Regions from separate parts of the Mesorhizobium sp. WSM2561 genome, predicted to be linked through region 2. Evidence: riboswitches for the same ligand, from Rfam matches in the RefSeq annotation. Region 2 holds a riboswitch; the other holds the start of a gene.
The links. Region 2 has a riboswitch for thiamine pyrophosphate ahead of thiC (phosphomethylpyrimidine synthase ThiC). Riboswitches for the same ligand answer to the same signal wherever they lie in the genome.
Positions count from the first base shown of each region.

Region 1 (11,564 bases), on a different contig from region 2:
CCTGAGCGCTTCTCGCCTTCGAATTTGGAAAAACCCGGCCTCGCGCCGGGTTTTTTTGTTGTTTGTGATGGTCACCCCAAAACCGCTACGCCGTTTTGGGCGACATGCATTAACCCTCGCCGCCGCCTTCCTTCTCCGCCTCCTGCTTCAGCGTCGCGATGAACCGCTTGGTTCGCTGGCGCTCCGGATTGCTGAACAAAACCGCGGCGGGGCCTTTCTCGACGACGCTGCCGGCGTCGAGGAACACCACCTCCTGCGCGATTTTGGAGGCGAGGCGCAAATCATGCGTCGCCATCACCATGGTGGTGCCCTCGCTGGCGAGCTGGCCGAGCACGTCGACCACCTCCTGCGCCAGTTCCGGATCGAGCGCCGAAGTCGGCTCGTCGCACAGCAGCACTTTCGGCGATGGCGCCAGCGCCCGGGCGATCGCCACGCGTTGCTGCTGGCCGCCTGACAACGTCGCCGGCCAGGCGTCGGCCTTGTGCGCCATTCCAACCTTTTCGAGCAGGGCGAGCGCCCGCTCGCGCGCTCGCCCGGCCGGCCATTTCAACACCGTCACCAGCCCCTCCATGACGTTTTCGATCGCCGTGCGGTGCGGAAACAGCTGGAAATTCTGGAACACCATGCCGGTCTGAAGCCGCAGGCGCTGGATGGCCCTGCCGGGAACCTTGCGGCCGGGATGGAATTCGAGCACGTCGTCGCCGATGCGCACCGTGCCCGAGGTCGGGATCTCGAGCAGGTTGATGCAGCGCAGAAGCGTGCTTTTCCCACCGCCCGAGGGGCCGACAAGGGCGGTGACGCTGCCTTCCTCGATGGTGACGGTCACGCCCTTCAGCACGAGATTGTCACCAAAGCGCTTCTCGATGTCGGTGAGGCCGATCATGGGCGCGCCTCGAGGAAGCCGCCATAGCGGTTGAGCCGCTTTTCCAGGCGCGTCTGCAACGCCGACAGCACCGAGCTCAGCGCCAGGTAGAGAGCCGCCGCCTCGACATAGAGGATCAGCGGCTCGTAGGTGGTGGCAACGATGCGCTGCGCCGCCTGGAACATCTCCGGCACCGTGATGGCGGCGGCCAGCGATGTATCCTTGACCAGCGAGATGAAGGTGTTGGACAGCGGCGGCACCGCGACGCGGCCCGCTTGTGGAAGGATAGTGCGTCGCATCGCCTGGCCCCAGGTCATGCCGATCGAATAGGCCGCCTCCCACTGCCCCTTCGGCACCGAGCCTATGACGGCGCGGATGATCTCCGACGTATAGGCGCCGATATTGAGTGTGAAGCCGATCAACGCGGCTGAAAAGGCGTCGAGCAGGATGCCGACCGAGGGCAGGCCGTAGAAGATCAGGAAGAGCTGCACCAGAAGCGGCGTGCCACGGAAGATCCAGACATAGAAGCGGACCACGGCGACCAGCGGCTTCGGGCCGAACAGCCGGACGAGCGCTGCGACCAGTCCTACGAAGAGACCGAATGCGAACGACAGCAGCGTTAGCGGCACGGTGAAGATCAGCGCGGCCCATAGCAGCGTGGGCAACGAATCCAGCATCAATTGCAGCCAGTGCGGCACGAAAACTCTCCTTGCGAGATTGCCGCCCAAAAATCGGCCCGGCAGCATCGAGGCGCGACCATAGTGTCGTCATATCACGCCAAAAGCGGCGGCCGTCAAAGACGGCTCGCCGCGATACTTTGCCATGCGGGCCGGCAACCGGCCCGCTCCGTGAAATGCGCTTACTTCGAAACGTCCTGGCCGAAGTAAGTGTCGGCGATCTTCTGGTAGGTGCCGTCGGACTTGATATCGGCCAGCGCCCGATTGATGGCGGCGACCAGTTCCGGATCGCCCTTGCGCACGAGGACGCCGGAATAGTCGGCATTTTCTTCCTGCGCGGCGATCTTCACGTTGGCGTCGGGCTTGTGCTTCTTGAAATCGAGGAAGGACAGGCTGTCGTTGATGGTGGCATCGGCGCGGCCGGTAAGAAGCAGCTGGATCGATTGGTCGAAACCATCGGTACCGACGAGTTCGGCGCCGTTCGCTTCGGCGAGCTTGCCGAAATTCGAGGTCAGCGACTGCGCCGCCTTCTTGCCCTTCAGGTCGGCAAAGCTCTTGATGTCGGTATTGTCGCCGCGCACGATCAGCACCGCCTTGGAAGCAATATAGGGATCGGAGAAATCATACTTGGCCTTGCGCTCCTCGGTGATGCCGACCTGGTTGATAACAGCGTCATAGCGCTCGGCGTCGAGGCCGGCGATCAGCCCATCCCATTTGCCTTCGAGGAATTCGGCCTTGACGCCGAGTCGCTCGGCGATCGCCTTGGCAATCTCGACGTCGAAGCCGACCAGTGCGCCCGAGGCATCATGATAGGTGAAGGGGGCATAGGTACCTTCCGTGCCGACCTTGAAGACACCGGCCTGCTTGATCTGATCGAGATTGGCGCCGGCATGGCCTGATGTGCCTGCCAGTACCTGCAGTGTTGCGGCGACGATAAGCGATTTGAGCCATTTCATTTTTCTGTGATCCCGTCATTGGCCGGCGTCCGGGGCCGGCGTCCGGCGCATTTGTGAGCGCCGGAAACCTGACAGATGCAGCCTGGCGAAATAAGGAACCAGATTTCAAAAATGAGACACTTTCGAAATCCAATTCTCAAAACCACATCGACTCACGCCAACCGGCCGAGGAGCGACCGCCGCATCGAGCTTTCGAACAGTGCAATCCACGCGACATCAGCGGCGGAACCATTCGCGCGGGTGGCACGTTTGTTGGCTGTTGTAGGGCGCGGCGTCGCCAATTCAACCACGATGCCAGCTCAGGGGCGAGCGATCGCACCGCAACGCCCGGAACAGGGAGCGTGGCATGATGGAAGATACGGCAGGGCGAACCATGGTCCGCGCGGCGATGAAAGCCCCCTATCTCGAGCGCGACGAGGAGCATGTTCTCGCGCTGCGCTGGAAGGAAAACAACGACCAGCAGGCACTGCACCAAATCGCCATGGCGCATATGCGGCTGGTTATTTCCATGGCCTCGAAGTTCCGCCACTATGGCCTGCCCCTGGGCGACCTGGTGCAGGAAGGCCATGTCGGCCTGCTGGAGGCAGCGGCCCGTTTCGAACCGGAGCGCGAGGTGCGGTTTTCGACCTATGCGACATGGTGGATCCGTGCCTCGATGCAGGACTATATCCTGCGCAACTGGTCGATCGTGCGCGGCGGCACCAGTTCGGCGCAAAAGGCGCTGTTCTTCAATTTGCGGCGCCTGCGCGCCCGCTTGGCGAACGGTGCCGAGCCGATCTCGAACACCTCGCTCTACCGCGAGGTGTCGGTGGCGCTCGGCGTCTCCGAGGCGGATGTGGCGATGATGGACTCGCGCCTTTCGGCCCCGGACAGTTCGCTCAACCAGCCGCTCGCCGACGATGCGGGCGCCACCGAGCGAATGGATTTCCTGGTTTCGGACGATCCTTTGCCGGACGAAGTCGTGGGCGACACGATCGATGTCGAACGCCGCTCTATCTGGCTGAAAACCGCGCTCGGCGCGCTCAATGCCCGCGAGCTCAGGATCATCGAGGAACGCCGGCTGAGCGACGAGGGCGCGACGCTCGAAGCCCTCGGCGAGGCGCTTGGCATCTCCAAGGAACGCGTCCGCCAGATCGAGGCACGCGCCATGGAAAAGCTCAAGATAGCGCTGGTGAAGCAAAACCCCGAGTTTCTGGCGACCGCCGCCTAGGGTGTGTTGAGATTCAAGTCAGGACGAGTCGGAGTCGAAGACGGGCGCGAAGCGACCAAACCAGGTGGTTTCCGAGAACCGGAGCGGAGCGTACATAAAGTACGTGAGCACCGGCCTACGCCGGCCGGAGCCTTAACTGCCGCGACCGCTCATGAGTGCTCCGGCCGGCGAAGGTCGGAAGCGCAGGAAATTGCCGTTTGCGGGCCGGCATCACCTGAATATCGACACACCCTATCTGTCGGTGATGATCTTGACCTTGTCGCCGGCCGAAACGGCTGCGCCGGGCGACATTGCATTGAGCACCCTGAACAGGTCGAGCTTGCGGTCGACGCCGACCATCTGCGCCGCGAGCGAACCCATGGTCTGTCCGGGACGGACCGTGACGACGCGGATATGCAGCGGCTTCAGCTCTGCTTTTTCGGCCGCGCTCAAGATCCGGAACGAGCCGCTGACCGAGCGCGCCACCGCGTCCAGCGAGGTGCTGGCGGAGGGGGCTGCCGTCAGCAGCCGGTAGACCTGGCCGCCGGCGCGGATCACCGCGATGCCGAACTGCCAGCCCTCGGCGCTGGCATGCGCCGTCGCCGCCTCGTTGCCGTTGATTGTTTCCTGGCGCACGCTGCTTTCGTCGAGACCGGCCACCCAGCCGCTGCGGAGGTAGTCGGTCAGCGATCGGTTCCTGTCGATCGAGACGCCGTCGAAGCGGATCGCTATGTCGCCCGGCCCGGTTGCCGTCACCGCCGCGGCCGAGTTGTCGATGATGAAGCCGTCGGGCACCGAGAACGACACGCCGAGCCCCGGATGCAGGAAGGTTTCGCCACGCACATAGCCTTCCTCCGGCGTATCGCCGTAGAGCAGCCCGTCTATGCCGGCGAGGAAGGCGTCGCGGTCGCGCGTGCCGACGCCGGGCGCGCCGAACTGGCGGGCATGGCGCTGCGCCAGATCGATGCGTTGCGGCGTGTTCGGGTGCGTTGCCAGGAAGTCGAGGCTGGCATCGGTGGCGCCGCTGATCGAGCGGAAATCGGTGTAGGCCGACATGGACTGCAGGAAGCGGCCGGCGGCAAACGGATCGAAGCCCGCCTCGCCGATCGACTTGATGCCGATGCCGTCGGCCTCCAGCTCCTGATTGCGCGAGAACTGGGCAAGCCGCAGCTTGCCGCGGATCAGTGCCGCCTTGGCGGTCGGGCTGTCGCCGAGCACATCCGAGACGACTTTTGTCGCAAAGCCTTCCTCGGCCTCGAGCTGCTGGCGCTGCAAGCCGTGGTTTGCAGTGACATGGCCCATCTCATGCGCGATGACCGCGGCGAGCTCGGCCGAATCGTTGGCCAGCGCCAACAGGCCGCGCGTGATGTAGAGATAGCCGCCAGGCAATGCGAAAGCGTTGACGTTGGGCGAATTGAGGATCGTGATGCGGTAGGTCTGGCTCGGGTTGGCCGAAACCACCGTCAGGCTGCCGACGACTTTGGCGACCATGCGCTCGAGCTTGGGATCGGAATATTCGCCGCCATAGGTCGCGAGGATGCGCGGATGCTGCGCCTTGGCCATTTCGGCGACCTTGCTGTTGGCGGCAACATTGTCGACGGTGACCGGTTTGCTGGAAGGCTGGAAGCCGGATTCCTGAACGTCCGGAGGCGTGAACATCTGGCAGCTTGCCAACGCCATGGCAAAGCCGGCCAGCGCCAGGAAGCGCGCCAGCGGTTTCCTTCTCACTTTGTCTGTGCCGGTCGGCAGAACAGCTTCCTTTCGGCTCTCAGCACATGGCCCGAAAATCGGGCATCGATTTTCAGATCATGCGCAAAATCAACTGCCACAGCGTCCTTCGAGCCCACGAGCGCGGATGGCACCGTAGTGGCAAATCACAACCTATGCCGGACCAGTATCGGAGGACCTAGCCACACTACTTTGACCATGGCAAGCAAACGCCACATCGCCTGAAGCCGGTTTGGCCGTAAATTATGTCCGCTTCCGGGCAACATCTCGTGATCCTGCGCCAAACGGACCTGCACCGATATAGCGCCGGAAGGCTTCCGGTCCAGCCTTGGTAAAAAAATCGGCGACAGTCCCGGTTGCGGCAACCGTGCCATTGTCCAGGAACACCATGTCCTGGCCGATACGGTGGGCGTCCTCCGGCTGATGGGTGACGAACAGCACCGTCATGCGCCGCTCCGCTTGGAGGTCGGCTACCAGATTGAGCATGTCGTCGCGCAAGGCCGGTCCGAGCGAGGCGAACGGTTCGTCGAGCAAGAGCACCGGCCGGTCGCGCACCAGGACGCGGGCGAGCGCGACGCGCTGCCGCTCGCCGCCGGAGAGTTCGCGCGGCAGGCGCTGCTGCTTGCCGGCAAGGCCGACGCGCTTGAACGCCCCGGCGATTGCAGCGTGGTCGGCCTCGGTCAGCTTGAGCGACGGCGAGCGGCCAAGGCCGACATTTCGTTCGACCGAAAGATGGGCGAAGAGATTGTTTTCCTGGAACACCATCGACACTGGCCGCGCCGAAGGTGGTTTGCCGCCGACGTCGCCGCCACCGATCAGCACGCGGCCCGATTGCGGCGTCTCGAAGCCGGCCACCAGGTTGAGCAGCGTCGATTTTCCCGAGCCGCTCGGCCCCATGATGGCGGTGATCTTCGAGGCGGCGAACTCGACATCGAATAAAAACGGCGCTTCGCCATAGCTGAACGAGGCCTTTTCCAGCCGCACAGCCGTACCGTTTTCGCTGTTGAGCATCATGATCTTTCTCCCCGTCCCAGCCAGTCCGCGGCCAGGACAAGCGCGAGACAGACCAGGCCGAGCAGCAATGCCAGGCCGGCCGCGTCCATCGTGCGGTAGCTGCCCATGCGGGCCAGCAAGAGATAAGGCAGCGTCTGCAGGGAGTCGCTGCCAAACAGGGCAATGACGCCGAGATCGCCGAGCGACAAAGCCATCGCGAACGCGAAGCCGGTGGCGAGCGGCCGCCGCAGCGACGGCCAGTCGACCAGCCGGAAACGGCTCCAGCCCGAAATGCCAAGCAGCAGACAGAGCCGTTCGTGACGTTCACTCGCCGCATCATAGCCGGGGCGAATGGCGCGGATGGCAAACGGCATCGCCATCACCGCATTGACGGCGACGACCATGACAGGGGCAATGGCAAAGACGTCGCTGACGGAACGCAGCAGCAGGAACCAGCCGGCGCCGATGACGACGGGCGGCACGACGAGGACGAAGCCGGCGCCGGTATCGGTGGCGTATTCGAGCAGCGTCCTGGCGCCGACGCGACGCCTCAAGGCCAGCGCCCGTCGTGCCATGACCAGCGACAGCGACAGCGCCACTGAAAGCAGCGCCGCCAGCAAGGCGAGCACGGCGCTGGTCAGCGCCGCTTGCCGCACCGCGCTCTCGCCGGCCAGCCGGCCGAGATCGGCGCCAAGGCCTGACGTGACCGTGGCCGCCATCGGCCCGGCGACAAACAGCAAAGCGAGAATGATCAATGCTGCGTTCAGCACGGTCTCAGCGGCGCCGGCCGAAAGATAGCGGCGCGAAGCCACCGGCAGGTTGGCGTCGCCGACGGTGTTGAAGCCGAGCCGCATCAATGCCAGCACGACGACGAAGGTCAGCGCGATCTGCAGCAGTGTCAGCGTCACCGCGCGGGCAGGATCGAAATCGAAACGCAGCGCCTGGTAGATGGCGACCTCCAGCGTCGTCGCACGCGGCCCGCCGCCCAGCGTGAGCACGATAGTAAAGGATGTGATGCAGAGCATGAAGACAAGCCCGGCGACGCCCGGCAGCGCCGCGCGCAGCGTCGGCCATTCGATCAGCCGGAAGGCGGGCCTGGCGCCGATGCCGAGCTGGCTCGCCAGCCGCCACTGGTCGGCCGGCACTGTCGCAAGCGCTTCGAGGAACAGCCGCGCGGCCAGCGGCAGATTGAAGAAGACATGGGCGACGAGTATGCCGGACAGGCCGTATATGCCCGGCCAGCCCTGACCGCCGATCGCGCTGAGCACGCCGGCGAAATAGCCGGCACGGCCATAGAGTGCCAGAATCCCGAGTGCTGCGACGATGGCCGGCAGCGCGAGCGGCACAGCGAAGAGCTGCAGGATCAGGCCGCGACCGAAGAAGCGCGGATGCCGCGACAGCGCCCGCGCCACGAACAGCGCCGGCACGACGGAGAGCAGCGTCGACAGCAATGCCTGCCACAGCGTGAATCGGGCGACGCGGAAGAGGTAGGAATCGAAGGCCGACGCGGCGCCAGACGGATCGCGTGCGCCTTCGACGATGAGCCCGGCGAACGCGCCGCCGATCAGCAGCGCAACAGCGGCAAGCGCAATTGTGCCGGCGGTGACGCGGGGGTCGGCAGGATATCCGGTACGCATGCCGCCCTGCCTAGTTCAACGATCGTCGAAGCAGAAAATATGGCTGAGGCCGAGTTCCCGGGCGCCGTAGAGTGATCATCTCTCAATCACAAGCTACTTGCTCATCACCGACAGCCATTCGTCGACCCAGGCCTTGCGGTTGGCGGCGACCTCTTCGGGGCTTAACAGCAACGTCTTGGTCGGCTTGACGAGCTTGTCGAAAGCCGGATTGAGCGGCTTCTCGGTCTTGCCGGCAGGGAACATCCAGTTGGTCTCGGGAATGACATCCTGGAATTTCGGCCCGGTCATGAAAGTCAGGAACTGTTTCGCCAACGGGTTCTTCGCACCTGATTTGGTGATGCCGGCAACCTCGATCTGCAGATACGCGCCCTCGTCGAAGGACGCTGCCTGATAGCGTTGGGTGTTTTCGGCGACCATGTGATAGGCCGGCGACGTGGTATAGGACAGCACCATCGGCGCCTCGCCCTTGGTGAACAGGCCGTAGGCCTCGCTCCAGCCCGGCGTCACGGTGAGCACCTTTGCCTTAAGCTTGGCCCAGGCTTCGGGCGCCTTGTCGCCATAAACCGACTTCACCCACAACAGCAGGCCGAGACCGGGCGTCGAGGTGCGCGGATCCTGAATGACGATCTTTTCATCGGCATTGCCCTCGACCAATTCCTTCAGGCTCTTCGGCGGCGTCTTCAGCTTTTCGGTGTCGTAGACGACGGCGAAATAACCATAGTCGAACGGCACGAAAATATCGTCGCTCCAGCCGCCCGGCACCTTGACGTCGATGACGGCACCATGCGGCGAAAACAGGCCGGTGGCCTTGGCTTCCGCCGTCAGATTGGTGTCGAGGCCGAGCACGATGTCGGCTTTGGTCGCGGCCCCTTCCAGCCTGACGCGGTTGAGCAGGGCGACGCCGTCGGCGACCGCGACGAATTCGAGAATACAGCCGCATTCGGCCTCGAACGCCTTCTTGACCGCCGGGCCTGGACCCCATTCGGCGGTGAAGCTCTCATAGGTATAGACGGTGAGTTTTTCCTGCGCGGATGCCGGCCCGGTGCCGGCGAGAACGGTCGCCGCGAGCAGCACTGCCGAAACAAGTGTGTATAAAAACGTGCGCATCGGCGCCTCCTTCGTTGGCGTTGAAGGGAATTGAGGCGTCGGGTTGTCCGAAACGTCTAATCCCTCCGCCGGTACAAACCGGATCAGGTTCAGCGGGTTGGCAGGTTGCCTCTCAGCCGGTCCGCGAAGATCGCGTCCAGCACCCCGTTAGAGCGCTTCGACACATAGGCCCGGCCCATCTGCGGCGCAAGCGGAAGTTTGCCGGGCATCCAGACCGCGGCCTTCCGTTTCGCAAGCAGGGCTGGTAAGGGCCACGCATATGAGCAAATTCACCATCCTGCTTGGCGGCGACCTTATCCGCACGCCGCTGCTCGACCGCCAGGTCGAAGGCACGCGTGTCATCGCCGCCGACGCCGGCATCAGCCATGCCCGGACTCTGCGCCTGACCCCGGAACTCTGGGTCGGCGACTTCGATTCGGTGCCGGCGGATTTGCCGAACGAGCTCGCCGCCGTGCCGCGCCAAGTGTTTCCGGAAGAAAAGGACAAGACCGACGGCGAACTGGCTATCGCCGCCGCGCTCGAACGCGGCGCGACCAGCCTCGTGCTCGCCGGCGCGTTCGGCGGCAAGCGCACCGACCACGCCTTCCTGCATCTGGCGCTCGGCGTCCGGCTGGCCGAGGCAGGGACAAAGGTGCTTTTGACCAGTGGCGCACAGGAAGGCGTGCCCTTGCTTCCCGGAAAGGCCGGCTTCGACTACGCCGACGGCACGCTGTTTTCGATTCTCGGCTTCTCCGACCTTGCCGGTCTGACCGTGACCGGCGCCAAATGGCCGCTGAACCATGTCGAGGTGGCGTTCGGCTCGTCGTTGACCATTTCCAACGAGGTCAAGGGCCGGCTCGAAGTCGCGCTGGGCAGCGGCCGCGCGCTGTTGCTCGCCCATCCATTTCCTCTACCTGAAAGCTGACATGGCGCCGCCGCTTCTCAATCTCGACGGGATAAAACTGACCTTCGGTGGCACGCCGCTGCTCGACGGGACGGAACTGACGGCGTCGGCGGGCGACAAGATCGCTCTGGTCGGCCGCAACGGCTCGGGCAAGTCGACGTTGCTGAAGATCGCTGCGGGATTGATCGAGCCGCAGGATGGCGAGGTGTTCCGCCAGCCTTCGGCAACAGTGCGCTACCTGCCGCAAATGCCCGACATGGATGGTTTCGCCAGCGTCCGCGCCTATGTCGAGGCGGGGCTCGGACCCGCCGACGATCCCTACCGCGCCACCTATCTGATGGAGCATCTCGGCCTGTCCGGCGAGGAACGGCCGAACGATCTCTCCGGCGGCGAAGCCCGCCGTGCTGCCCTGGCCCGCGTCATGGCGCCGGAGCCCGACATTCTCCTCCTCGATGAGCCGACCAACCATCTCGACCTGTCGGTCATCGAATGGCTGGAGGAGGAGCTTGCCCGCACCTCTTCGGCGCTGATCGTCATCTCGCACGACCGCCGCTTCCTCGAGCGCGTGTCGCGCGCCACCGTCTGGCTCGATCGCGGCCAGACCCGCAGGCTGGACAAGGGCTTTGGCCATTTCGAGGAATGGCGCGACACCGTTCTGGAAGAGGAAGAGCGCGAGCAGCACAAGCTTGGCCGCCAGATCGTGCGCGAGGAGCACTGGTTGCGCTATGGCGTGACGGCAAGGCGCAAGCGCAACATGCGCCGGCTCGGCGAATTGCAGACCATGCGCCAGCGCTTTCGCGGCCATCGCGGCGCCGAGGGTGCGGCGACCATGGTGGCCAGCGACGCCGCCGAATCCGGCAAGCTGGTGATCGAAGCCAGGAACATCGAGAAGAGCTTTGGCGACCTCACTGTGGTCAGGGGTTTCTCAACCCGCATCCAGCGCGGTGACCGCGTTGGCCTGGTCGGCCCGAACGGCGCCGGCAAGACGACGCTGCTGAAGATGCTGACCGGCGAATTGAAGCCGGACTCAGGCACGGTGCGACTCGGCACCAATCTGGAGATCGCCACGCTCGACCAGAAACGCGAGGCGGTCGACCCGCAAGAGACGCTGGCGCAGTATCTCACCGACGGCCGCGGCGAGAACCTTGTCATCAACGGCGAGCAGCGCCACGTCGTCTCCTACATGAAGGACTTCCTGTTCAAGCCGGAACAGGCGCGCACGCCGGTGCGCGAGCTTTCGGGCGGCGAGCGGGCGCGGCTGCTACTCGCCCGTGTGCTGGCGCGGCCGGCAAATCTTTTGGTGCTCGACGAGCCGACCAACGATCTCGACATGGAGACGCTGGAACTGCTGCAGGAACTGGTCGCCGGTTTTGCCGGCACCGTCATCCTGGTCAGCCACGACCGCGATTTCCTCGACCGCACGGTGACCAGCCTGATCGCGCCGGAAGGCGGTGGCCGCTGGATCGAATATGCCGGCGGCTATTCAGACATGCTGGCGCAGCGCGGCGGCACCAGGCTGGACGACCGCAAGG
Region 1 is NZ_AZUX01000013.1:135,143-146,706, reverse strand. Features, by position in the region: gene M727_RS0112260 (CarD family transcriptional regulator) at 1-5, shown strand, start outside; gene M727_RS0112255 (amino acid ABC transporter ATP-binding protein) at 110-883, opposite strand; gene M727_RS0112250 (amino acid ABC transporter permease) at 880-1,560, opposite strand; gene M727_RS0112245 (amino acid ABC transporter substrate-binding protein) at 1,722-2,495, opposite strand; gene M727_RS0112240 (RNA polymerase factor sigma-32) at 2,842-3,705, shown strand; gene M727_RS0112235 (M48 family metalloprotease) at 3,937-5,364, opposite strand; gene thiQ (thiamine ABC transporter ATP-binding protein) at 5,656-6,426, opposite strand; gene thiP (thiamine/thiamine pyrophosphate ABC transporter permease) at 6,423-8,042, opposite strand; gene thiB (thiamine ABC transporter substrate binding subunit) at 8,136-9,149, opposite strand; TPP riboswitch at 9,193-9,306, opposite strand; gene M727_RS0112205 (thiamine diphosphokinase) at 9,409-10,053, shown strand; gene M727_RS0112200 (ABC-F family ATP-binding cassette domain-containing protein) at 10,055-11,564, shown strand, end outside.
Region 1: linked by a shared signal. The riboswitch ahead of thiB (thiamine ABC transporter substrate binding subunit) and the one ahead of thiC (phosphomethylpyrimidine synthase ThiC) in region 2 are both predicted to bind thiamine pyrophosphate.

Region 2 (11,564 bases):
TTTCGCGGTGATGATGCAGGCACCACTTGGCCATGATGGAGCCGCCGCGCGACACGATGCCGGTGACCCGGTCGACCGTCAGCGGGATGTAGTGCAGCCGCACACCGGCATGGATGGTGAAATAGTCGACGCCCTGTTCGGCCTGTTCGATCAGCGTATCGCGGTAGATTTCCCAGGTCAGGTGCTCGGCGATCCCTTCGACCTTCTCAAGCGCCTGGTAGAGCGGCACGGTTCCGATCGGCACAGGCGAATTGCGGACGATCCATTCGCGGATGTTGTGGATGTTGCGACCGGTCGACAGGTCCATGACGGTGTCGGCTCCCCAGCGGATCGCCCAGACCATTTTTTCGACCTCTTCGGCCATCGACGAGGTGACGGCTGAATTGCCGATATTGGCATTGATCTTGACCAGGAAATTGCGGCCGATGATCATCGGCTCGCTCTCCGGGTGGTTGATGTTGGCGGGAATGATAGCCCGTCCGCGCGCTATCTCGTTGCGCACGAATTCCGGCGTGACGAAGTCCGGGATCGCCGCGCCGAAAGACTCGCCGTCGCGCTGTATCCCGCTGCGTAAGCTCTCGCGGCCGAGATTCTCGCGAATGGCGACGAACTCCATTTCAGGGGTGATGATCCCGGCCCGCGCATAGGCAAGCTGCGTCACCGCTTTGCCCGTTTTTGCCTTTAGCGGCCGGTGGCGCACGGGAAATTCCGGCGTCAGGCGCTCACCTGACGCAAAGCCGTTGTCCTCCGGCCTGACACTGCGGCCATCGTGGAATTCGACGTCGCCGCGCGCCGTCACCCATTCATGACGAAACCTGGCGAGGCCCTTTTCGATGCTGGTTTCGACAGTCGGGTCTGTATAGGGGCCGGACGGATCGTAAACGGTGACGGGCGGTTCGCCTGCCGTCGGATGGACGGCGATTTCCCGCATCGGCACCCTGATCTGCGGGTGAATCAGGCCGGGTTTGTGGATTTTCCTCGAGGCGGGCAGCGGTCCCGTCGACACGGCGGGGGTGATGGCATTCATTTTGAGGCTCCTTTGCTCATGCATTGGAGACCCAGTTCTGTGCCGGAAGGATGAAAAGACGCTTTGGTCTGCCTGGTTACAGGTTTTCGGGCATGGACTCCCGCAAAGCGCTTGCACCGTCCCTACGCCAGTATGAACTGGATCAGGTTCAACGGGTCACTGCGCCGCGAAAGCCAGCAGTATCTCAGCCCCTTGCCGGGACCCCCCTGGTGAATGGGTCAAATTGAGCGGGCGCTCGCCATTTTGTCAAGCGCATTCGGTCCATCAATCGGCAACGCTAGCTGGGCGCGCGCGGACAATCGAGGCCGATATCCAGGAACTATTGAGCCTGCGTAAGCCATTTGGGCTGCGGCACAGCCTGCAGCAGGCTTTGCGTATAGTCGTGGCGAGGCGCCCCGAACAGCGCCGCGGTTTGGCCTTCCTCGACAATCCGTCCGTCTTTCATGACCATGATCCGGTCGGCAAAATGGCGCACGATCGGCAAGTCGTGGGTGATGAAAATATAGGAGAGGCCGAGCCTCGTCCTAAGGTCGGCCAGAAGGTCGATCACCTGCGCCTGGATAGAGACGTCGAGCGCCGAAACCGCCTCGTCGCAGACGATCAGTTCCGGCTCGCTGGCAAGCGCGCGCGCAATGGCGATGCGCTGTCGCTGTCCGCCGGAAAACTGGTGGGGGTAGCGCTCGGCGTGCTCCGGCAAAAGCCCAACCAATTCCAGGAGCTCTGCCACTCGAGCCTTCCACCTGTCCTTCGGCAGGATATCGCGGTGGATCACCCAGGGTTCGGAAATGATCGAATAAACGCGCATGCGCGGATTCATCGATCCGTATGGGTCCTGGAAGACCATCTGGACCTTGCGCCGAAACGCCATGAGGCGCTTCCCGTTCATGTCGAAGATGTTCTCACCGGCAAAGACAGCCTTGCCGGTGCTTGGCGCGTTCAGCCCCAACAGCATGCGCGCGACGCTCGATTTGCCGGACCCGGACTCGCCGACGATGCCGAGCGTTTCGCCTCTCCTGACCTCGAAGCTTATGTCGTCCACCGCCTTGAACGTCCGCTTGCTGCTAAAAGCTCCGGAAGCAAGCTCATAGTGCTTGGTGAGATGTTCCACCTTGAGCAGCGTTTCATTGGCGATCGTCGTCGAACGCCTGTTCGGCGCCTCCGCTGCGTTGCCATGGGGCAGGGCGGCGATGAGGCGGCGCGTATAGGCGTGCTGCGGATTGCTGAAGACCTCCCTGGCGATGCCCCTCTCGACGACCTTGCCGCCGTTCATGACGATAATCCGGTCCGCCATGGACGCGGCGACTTCGAGGTCATGGGTGATCATGATCAACGCCATGCCGGTTTCGCGCTGGAGATCGCGCAGCAGATCGAGGATCTGCGCTTGCACGCTGACGTCCAGAGCGGTCGTCGGCTCATCGGCGATCAGGATGTCCGGTTTCAACGCGATCGCCATGGCAATCATCACGCGCTGGCGCTGTCCGCCCGAGAACTGATGCGGATAGAAGTCGACGCGGGTTTGCGGCTCTGGAATGCCGACGCGCCGAAGCAGTTCTATCGTCTTGGCGCGTGCGCCCTTGCCGCTCCCTGCGCCGTGGCTCTCATAAACCTCCTCGATCTGGCGCCCCACCGTGTAGACAGGGTTCAAATAGGCGAGCGGATCCTGAAAGATCATCGCAATCCTGCGGCCGTTGATGCTTCTGCGCGCCTCGGCGCCGAGGCCTGACAGTTCGACGCCATCGAACAGGCAGGAGCCGGCCACGATGTCGCCTGGCGGACAGTCGATGAGATCCATCACCGTGCTGGTGCTGACGCTCTTACCCGAACCGCTTTCGCCGAGGATCACCAGCGTCTCGCCACGGCTGACGTGGAAAGAGACATCGTCGACGGCGCGTACCGGCTGATCATCCGACAGAAAATCGACGGTCAGGCCCTCGACCTTGAGAATGGTCGCGTCGCTCATCGGGCAGCTTTTCGCAATGTCTGAAGGCGCCAGCGTTGCTGCGGATCGGCAACGGTGCGCGCCCAGTTCGAGAGGATGTTGAGCGACAGCGTCGTCAGCATGATTGCAAGGCCTGGCCAGAATGCGATCCACCAGGCGGTGGCGAGATAGCCGCGGCCGTTTGCCACCATCGCACCCCAGGTGAAGTCGGGTGGCTGAATGCCGAGGCCAAGGAAACTCAGCGCCGATTCCGACAAAATGACGGTCGCGAAATCAATGGCGGAAATCGTCACCAATGTCGGCAGGACCAGGGGGGCGATGTGCCGGATGATGATCCGGGCCGGCTTCGCGCCCATGGCTCGCGCCGCGCTGACGAACATGCGCTCGCGCAGCTCCAGCACTTCCGCGCGCGCCGTTCTGAGGTAGATCGGCATGCGCGTCACGGCGAGAACGATCACCAGGTTGGTGATGCTCGGACCCAGCGTGTAGAGCACGATGAGCGCCAGCAGCAGCGAGGGAAAGCTCATGACGACATCGGCCAGGCGCAGGATGAGATGGCTGTGCCAGCGCTCCGAATAGCCCGCTATCAGGCCCAGCGTTCCACCGACCAGCATCGACGCGAACACCGCCGCCGCGGCAATGCCGAACGTGTTCTGCGCGCCGACAATCAGCCTGGCCAGGATGGGCCGGCCGAGGGTGTCGGCGCCAAGGACGTAGATCCAGCCACTGGCCAGCGAGAACGGGGCGAGGTTGCGCTGGCGCAGCCCGAGCCGCGATGCGGCGTCGCCCACCAGCCACGGGCCGAGGACCGCCGCGATGACGACGATCGCCAGGAAAATAGCAGCGGCGAGCGCAAGCCTGTCGCGCTTCAAATAGGCAAAAATCACGCGGCCGCTGCCTGGAACGGCCGCCGGCTTGATGTCGGGGGTGATGATCGTCATGGCTCAGTACCGGATGCGCGGATCGAGAATCGCGTAGAGCAGGTCGATCGCGATGTTGAGGATGAAGATGGCGGTTGCCGTCACCAGAATGGTCGACTGGACGACGGCAAAGTCGCGCTGGATGATCGAATCGATCATCAGCTTGCCGATGCCGGGCCAGCCGAATATCGACTCCACGACGACGGCGCCGTTGACAAGGCTGGTCGCCAGGTCGCCGGCGACCGTGACGACCGGCAGCAGCGAGTTGCGAAGCGCATGCCCGAAGATGATCTTCTGCCGCGGCAGGCCCTTGGCCCTTGCGGTCTTGATGTATGGAGAGGCAAGCGCCGACAGCATGGTTCCGCGCACGACCTGCACCAGGAGACCGAAAGGGCGAAGCATCAGCACGAAGGTCGGCATGATCCAGTGCGCCCAGCTGCCGGTGCCCGATGTCGGCAAAACTCCGAGCCCCACGGCGAAGACAAGGATGCCGACGATGGCGACCCAGAAATCCGGCGCGCTTGCGCCGGCCAGCGAGACGAGGCTGGCGATACGGTCGAAGATGCTGCCCGGCCGCGCGGCCGCCAGAGAGCCGACAAGGATTGCCAAGGCGGTCGACAGCGTGATCGCGACGACGGCCAGCTTCAGCGTTTCCGGGAACGCCTCGAGCGCGACCTGCATCGCCGAGCGGTTCTGGCGCAGCGATTCACCGAAATCCAGCTGCAGCAGATCGCGCAGATATCCCAGAAACTGCCAATGGATCGGCTGATCGAGGCCGTTCAACCGCGCAAACGCGGCCCGAGCTTCCGCAGTCGAGTCCAGAGGCAGGTACAAGGCGGAAGGATCGCCGGTGAGCCGTGTCAGGAAAAAAACCAGCGTCAAAAGACCGATGACCGACAGGATGCTGTGCGACGCCCGGCGTCCAAGATAGGTTATCATTTCGGATGCCCTTCGGCGGATTTCGACGGAGGCAACGGGTCAGGGGGCGCAGGGCGACGATCGGCCTGGCGCCCCCCGTATCGCTCAGTCTTTGATGGCGATATTGGCCAGCGGTATTTCGCTGTTGGTGGTGATATCGGGCTTCCATTCCAGCCTGGTGCCAACCCGGGTGTAGCCGATCATGTGGAACATCGGGATGTCCGCCACCACTTCGTTGCGGGCCTTGCCGAAAATCGCCTTGAAGCTGTTGGTGCGGGCTTCGCCGGTCGCCGCCAGCGCCTCGTCTATCTGCTTGTCGAATGCCGGGTCGGCCAAGGTCGAGTAGCTGCCGCTCGATCGATAGAAGATCGGCACCGTGAAGGCCGCATCGCCCTTGTTGTTGTCATGCATCATCTGCAGGATATTGGGGCCGCGCTCCGCCGGGAACGGCTTTTGCAGATAGCGCAGCCAGTCGGCGACATCGAGCATGGTAAGCTTGACGTTGAGGCCGGCGTCCTGCCACATCGTCATCATAGCCTCCATCGCTTCGGCGCCGTTCGGATAGATACCGTTTCGCCCGATGAGCTTGATCTCGGTGTCGACCGCGACACCCGCCGCGCGCGCCTCTTCGATGAGCCTTTTCGCCTCTTCCGGATCGTACGGCCAGGGCTCGAGCGCATCGTCATGGCCGTTGATCCCGGAGACGATCATCTGCGACGCACGCTTGACGTCGTCGCCGAACAGCTGCGCAAGGCCTTCCCAGTCGATCGCCAGGTTGAGCGCCTTGCGCACGCGCAGGTCGTCGAGCGGCGGCTCGGCGGTATCGATGCGGATGGCGGTGGTTTCGGAGTTCAGGTAGGCGAAATCCGTCTCCGGATTGCTGGCGTCCTGGATGGCAATCGACGGTGTCAGGTCGGCTTCCCCGGTCTCCACCATGGCGGCTCGAATCGAGGATTCCGGTCGCCAGACATAGGTTGCCTTGGTGATCTGCGGTTTGTTGCCCCAGTAGCCGTCGAATGCGTCGAGCACCACGGTCTGCGGCGAAAAGGTCGACAGCGTGAACGGGCCGGTGCCGACCGGATCGTTCACCGCCTGGTCGACCGGCGTCTTCGGCGAGACGATCATGACCACGCTCAACAGCGTCGGCATGATGGGCTCGGGCCTGTCCGACTTTATTTCGACGGTCAGCTTGTCGACCGGCGTCAGCGTCAGTTTGGCATCGCCGAATTTCGCAATGTTGCTGCAGGTAAGCTTGCCGCTGATCATCCGGTTGATGGAGAAGACGACCGCATCCGCATTGAGTTCGGTTCCGTCCTGGAATTTGACGCCCTCGCGCAGCTTGATCCGCCAGGTGGTCGGGTCCACGCTGGTCCACTCCGTCGCCAGTTTCGGCTGGGGCTGTCCGCTGTTCGGATCGATGACGGTCAACGATTCAACCACGTTTTGGCTGAGTATCTGGCCGACATTGGTGATGATGGTGCCGCAGGGCTCCAGATTGGCCGGCTGCTCAGGCAGGACGATACGGATCTCCTGCGCCGCTTCCTGTGCGACGGCCGATGGCGCGGCAGCGGTCATCAAAACGACAGCTGCAATCGTATGAATGCTTCTGTTCATGTCACTCCTCCCTTGATCTTCCATTTGGGATCTTCCGTTTTGGCTGCCGCACGAGACGATCCTCCTCATCCCGTTCGGCCGACGATTTGCCGATCTCGCGGCGGCTAGGCGGCGATCTTCTCGATCAGTCCGCGCAGCACGTCTTTCTCCTGCGGCTTCAGATCGGTCAGCGGCGGCCGAAGCGGGCCGGGTGTCCGTCCGATGAGTTCGACGCCGGCCTTGATGATCGACACCGGATAACCTTGCTCGCGATCGCGCAGAGCCGCGAACGGGAAGAAGAAGCCGTGCAGGATTTCTTCCATCACATTGCGATCGCCTGTCCGCATCGCCCTGTAGAAGCGCTGTGCCAATTCCGGCACGAAGTTGAACACCGCGGAGGAATAAGTCGTCACGCCGGCGCCGTTGAAGCCCTCGGCGAACAGCTCATGCGTGGGCATGCCACCGATGTAGCAGAGCCGATCGCCGAGCTTTGCGGTGACGTGGCGGACAAGATCGACCTTGCCTGTGCCGTCCTTGAACCCGATTAGGTTTGGGCACGCGTCAGCAAGGCGGGCAACGGTGTCGGCATTGGCGACCGAGTTCGCACGGTTGTAGATGATGACGCCGAGGCCGGTGGACTGGCACACGGCTTTGACATGGCGAAATATCCCCTCTTGCGAGGCCTCCATCAGATAATGCGGCAGAAGCAGGAGGCCGTCGGCTCCCGCAGCCTCGGCGCGGCGGGCGATTTCCGTGGCGAGCGCCGTGCCGTAACCGCAGCCGGCGATGATCGGCACGCCTCCGGAGGCATCCTTGGCCGCGCGGGTAACGTCGGCGACCTCTTCCGGCGACAGCGAGAAGAATTCACCGGTGCCGCCGGCCGCAAACAGGGCAGCGGCACCGAACCCCGACAGCCATTCGACATGCGCGCGATAGCTTTCGAGATTGAGGCTGAAATCCTCATTGAAATGCGTGACCGGAAACGACAGCAGCCCTGAAGCGACACGCGACTTGATTTCATCTGGCGACAAAGGAACTCATCCCACAAATTAATATGATGTCATCTCGATTCATATGATGAGTATCCCGACGAGTCAACCGGCGGTGTTGTCCTGATTTGTCGGGCGCCGGACGGTCAGGGCGCGATAGCGCTTTATCCCGGTCACCAAATGGCGGCGCATCGCCTCACGCGCCTTTTCCGGGTCGCGGGCGAGGATCGCATCGGCGATTTCCCTGTGCTCCTGCAGGATCGGATGGTCGCGATTGGGCAAGGGGTCGACGCCGCCCATCATCGTCTTGAACTTCACCCGCGGGATCATCCGCCGGCCGACATGTTCGAGGAAGGCCTTGAACCTGGCGTTGTTGGTTGCGGCGGCAATCGCCATGTGGAACTGGAAGTCCGCATCGTCCGTGGGTTGCCCTTGCGCCATGAGGTCGGCGAACCTTTCGACCTGGGCCTCGATTTCGGCCTCTTGCGCCGGCGAACTGCGGGCGGCGGCAAGGCCGGCTGCCTCGACTTCGATGCCGATGCGCAGCTCGAGCTCTTCGATGATGTCCGAGATCTTGTTCGTTTCGTCGGTGAACAGCTTCAATCCCTCGTCGACGGGTTTCGGGCCGAGAACGAAGACGCCGGCGCCCTGCCGCGATTCCACCAGCCCATCGGCACGAAGCGCGGCAATGGCCTCCCGGACCACGGTGCGGCTGAACCCGAACCGGTCGATCAGCGCTGGTTCTGTCGGCAATTTATCGCCAGGCGCATAAAAGCCGGCTTCGATCTGGTCGCGCAGCGCATCGGCAACTTGAGAGACGAACGACCGCCGGGACGTTCGATGTTCGGCCTGCTGCATGGGTCCTCCCAACTTTGCCGGATCCTGAGGATCCATACTCCCAGTGCGGGCCAAAAGCGAGGTCATCATATGAAAATTCGTCGTCCGATGTCGAATATCTTAAGGTCATCGTATGGCTTGTGTGTTCAGCGTCGGCCATCAGATCGCCCGTCGTGCTGGGCACGGCGATCAGTGAAATCCACGCAGTGGCAGCTTTCAGGCTGCAGCCGGCAGGTGATCGCGGACCCACCTGACGATCTGTCCCGCCGTCATTGCGCCGGATGTGCGCGCAACCTCCTGTCCGCCATGGAAGAGGATCATGGTCGGGATGCCGCGGATGCCGAGCCTGGCTGCAACGGCCTGCTCATTGTCGGAATTGAGCTTGATCAGGCGAACATGCGGCTCCAGTTCGTTGGCTGCCGCTTCATAGGCCGGCGCCATCATCTTGCACGGACCGCACCACGGTGCCCAGATGTCGACGACGACGGGGAGGCTGCTTCGCGTGACCTGGCGATCGAAACTCTGTGCATCGACGTCTGCCGGGTGACCCGAGAACAGCCTGGAGCCGCACTTTCCGCATTTCGCGTCCCCGGCATCGCGTGCCGGCGGCAGGCGATTGACCCCGCCGCATTTGCCGCAAACCACCAGTTTTTCCTGCGTCATGCCCATTTACCCCTGTATGCGCGTCGATCGTCGCCGTCACGATGCGGTCTTGAGTGGAGGATCCCGCGCAAAAGCGGCCGCGTCCGGAACCTTGGCCAATTCTGCGGCGATATCGGCGAGCTTTCGATCGGCGTCGACCTTGCGCCAGTTGGACGGGGTGGCCTTTCGCTGCAATTTCCGCGAAAGGATATCGATGGTGGCATCGGAAGGACCACCCCGGCGCTCGCTTACCCGTCGCCAAAGAACGAGCGGATCCGCCTCCAGCCAGAATCCGGCGAAAGCAACGTCTCTGCCGTTTGCCGCCTTCTCGATGCGGTCGCGATCGGCCGGCCGGTCAAAGACGGCATCGGCGACCACCGAACCGCCTTCGGCAAGGATCAAGTCGGCGCGCCATGCCATTTCGCGGTAGACGCGGTCCGACACATCAGGTCGATAAGCCCTGTCCGGCAGCTTCGTTTCGGCCGGCACCCCATGCAGGGCTTTGCGAATGCGGTCGCTTTCGACAATGCGTGCGCCGGGCGGCGCGCCAACATGTGCGGCGAGTGCCTCGGCAACGGCCGTCTTGCCGGAACCGCTCAAGCCGCCGATGGCGATCAGCCGAGGAGGCTTTTCCTCGAGAAGTGTTCGGGCAAGCTCGAAATAGGATCTGGCCTCGGCAAGCAGCCCGCTGGAATCGTCACCGCTTTCCTCGATCTGGGTTGCGGTGACATGCGCGCGCACCGCGGCCCGCACTGCCATGAAAAACGGCAGGAGGATGAAGCCGTCCTCGTCGTCTGCTTCGTCGAGATAGCGGTTCATCACCAGGTTGGCGAGCTCCGGAAAGCCGCGATGCCAGAGGTCCATCAGGAGGAAAGCCAGGTCGTAATGCACATCGATGCTGGCGATCTGGTCATTGAATTCGATGCAATCGAAGAGGCGGGGCTCGCCGTCGAAGAGACAGATGTTGCGCAGATGCAGGTCGCCGTGGCATCGTCGGATCTTGCCTGCCGTCTCCCGCCGATCGAGCAACTCGCAATGACGGGCGAGGGTGGTGCGAAAATTCCCGGTGAATGGCTTTATCTCGGCTTGCTCGAAAACATGGCTGGTGGCAAAGCCGGCTTCGTTGATGGCGAGCACGCCTGCCAGGTTCGAGGATCCGCTGCCCTTGTGGACCTCCGGCGCGCCGCGATGATAGCGCACGATCATGCGCGCGACATCCGTCATCAGCGCAGGCGTCAGTTCGCCACCGACTGCCATTCGATCGAGCAGCTTCGACTGATCGAAGCGGACCATCTCGATCGCCGCATCGACCAGTTCGCCGCTTCCGTCGAAGGCCAACTCGCCGCCGGCCTCTCGGGTGATGCGCCGTACCCCCAGATAGAGGCCGGGGGCAGTCCTGGAGTTGAGCTCGACCTCCTTCTCGCAAGCGGCGAGCCGCAGCGCCGGGGTCGAGAAGTCGACATAGGGCAGCTTGACCGCTCGCTTGATCTTGTAGGCGCGCTGGCCAACCAGGAAGATCCGCGAGATATGGGTCTCGATCGCCTCGACCGGTCCGCTCTCGCCATATGCGGCAGGGTCCATCAACATCGCGGCCACGGATTGCTGATCCTCGACGATCATCGGATGCCTCTTTGTTTTGTACCCAACCTGGGGAAGCCAGCGAGCGTGGTCGCTGAAATTCCACGCCATCAGGCCCTTGCTGCCACAGCGCCTGGATATAACCAGCCAAGTCACGAATGCGTTCCGTGATGCTGCTGCTCCGGTGTTCGGGGATATTCTTGGCGTCCTCCAGCGGCCTGAAACCTGTTGGCGTCGGCACGTGGGCATGTTGATACGGATCAAATGATGACCGGCGGCGTTCTTGACTCAGCGCTAGCAGCGCGCCGGGCCGTCTCGCTGTTGTTGCAACGACGATTGGGCTTTGGGGCAAAATCGGGAGCAGCCGCCATGGCTTTCAGGACGATACTTGCCGTTACGGGACCACACGAGGGAGACGGTGATCTCAAGCCTGCCGCCGACCTGTGCAACGAGATCGGCGCCCATCTTGCTGTTCTGGTCGTTGCCGTAGCTGCGCCGCCACCAGTCGGGGAGTATGCCGCGGTCGTTTCAGAAGCCTGGCTCGACGAGCGTCGGGCCGTCGAGGATCTGTTGAAGAAGCGGACTGCTGACCTGTCGGCTTTTCTCGCCGGCAGCGTGCTTTCGGCCGATGTCTCCAGCGAATATCCGGAAGCCGGCTGGGCCGACGACACCATCGGCCGCCGTGCCCGCTATGCCGACATTACGGTCATTGGACCGGAGCTGCTCGCCAACGAAACGCTGAAAAGCAAAGCGATCGAAGGCGCATTGTTTTCTTCGGGAAAGCCCTTGCTGCTCATCCCCGCGGGGGCGCAGCCGACCCTGAAGCCGAAACGCGTGCTGATTGCATGGGACGCCCGTCTGGAGGCATCGCGTGCCGTCCGCGAATCCCTCGGCCTGCTGCCAGGCGCCGATGAGGTGCACCTCGTCATGGTCGATCCGGTGGAGGACGAGTACCGCCACGGGGCCGAACCCGGAGCCGACGCCGCCGCCTATCTCGCGCGGCATGGCGTGAATGTCACGGTCGACCGGCTGCCCAGCCTGGACCATTCAGTCGTCGACGTGCTTCGCCGGCACGCGCTCGACATCGCCGCCGACCTGATGGTGATGGGCGCTTACGGTCA
Region 2 is NZ_AZUX01000022.1:1,587-13,150, reverse strand. Features, by position in the region: gene thiC (phosphomethylpyrimidine synthase ThiC) at 1-1,027, opposite strand, end outside; TPP riboswitch at 1,129-1,245, opposite strand; gene M727_RS0119370 (ABC transporter ATP-binding protein) at 1,347-2,987, opposite strand; gene M727_RS0119365 (ABC transporter permease) at 2,984-3,907, opposite strand; gene M727_RS0119360 (ABC transporter permease) at 3,911-4,825, opposite strand; gene M727_RS0119355 (ABC transporter substrate-binding protein) at 4,910-6,418, opposite strand; gene kdgD (5-dehydro-4-deoxyglucarate dehydratase) at 6,523-7,428, opposite strand; gene M727_RS0119345 (FadR/GntR family transcriptional regulator) at 7,492-8,244, opposite strand; gene trxC (thioredoxin TrxC) at 8,440-8,886, opposite strand; gene M727_RS36825 (bifunctional aminoglycoside phosphotransferase/ATP-binding protein) at 8,923-10,452, opposite strand; gene M727_RS0119330 (universal stress protein) at 10,813-11,564, shown strand, end outside.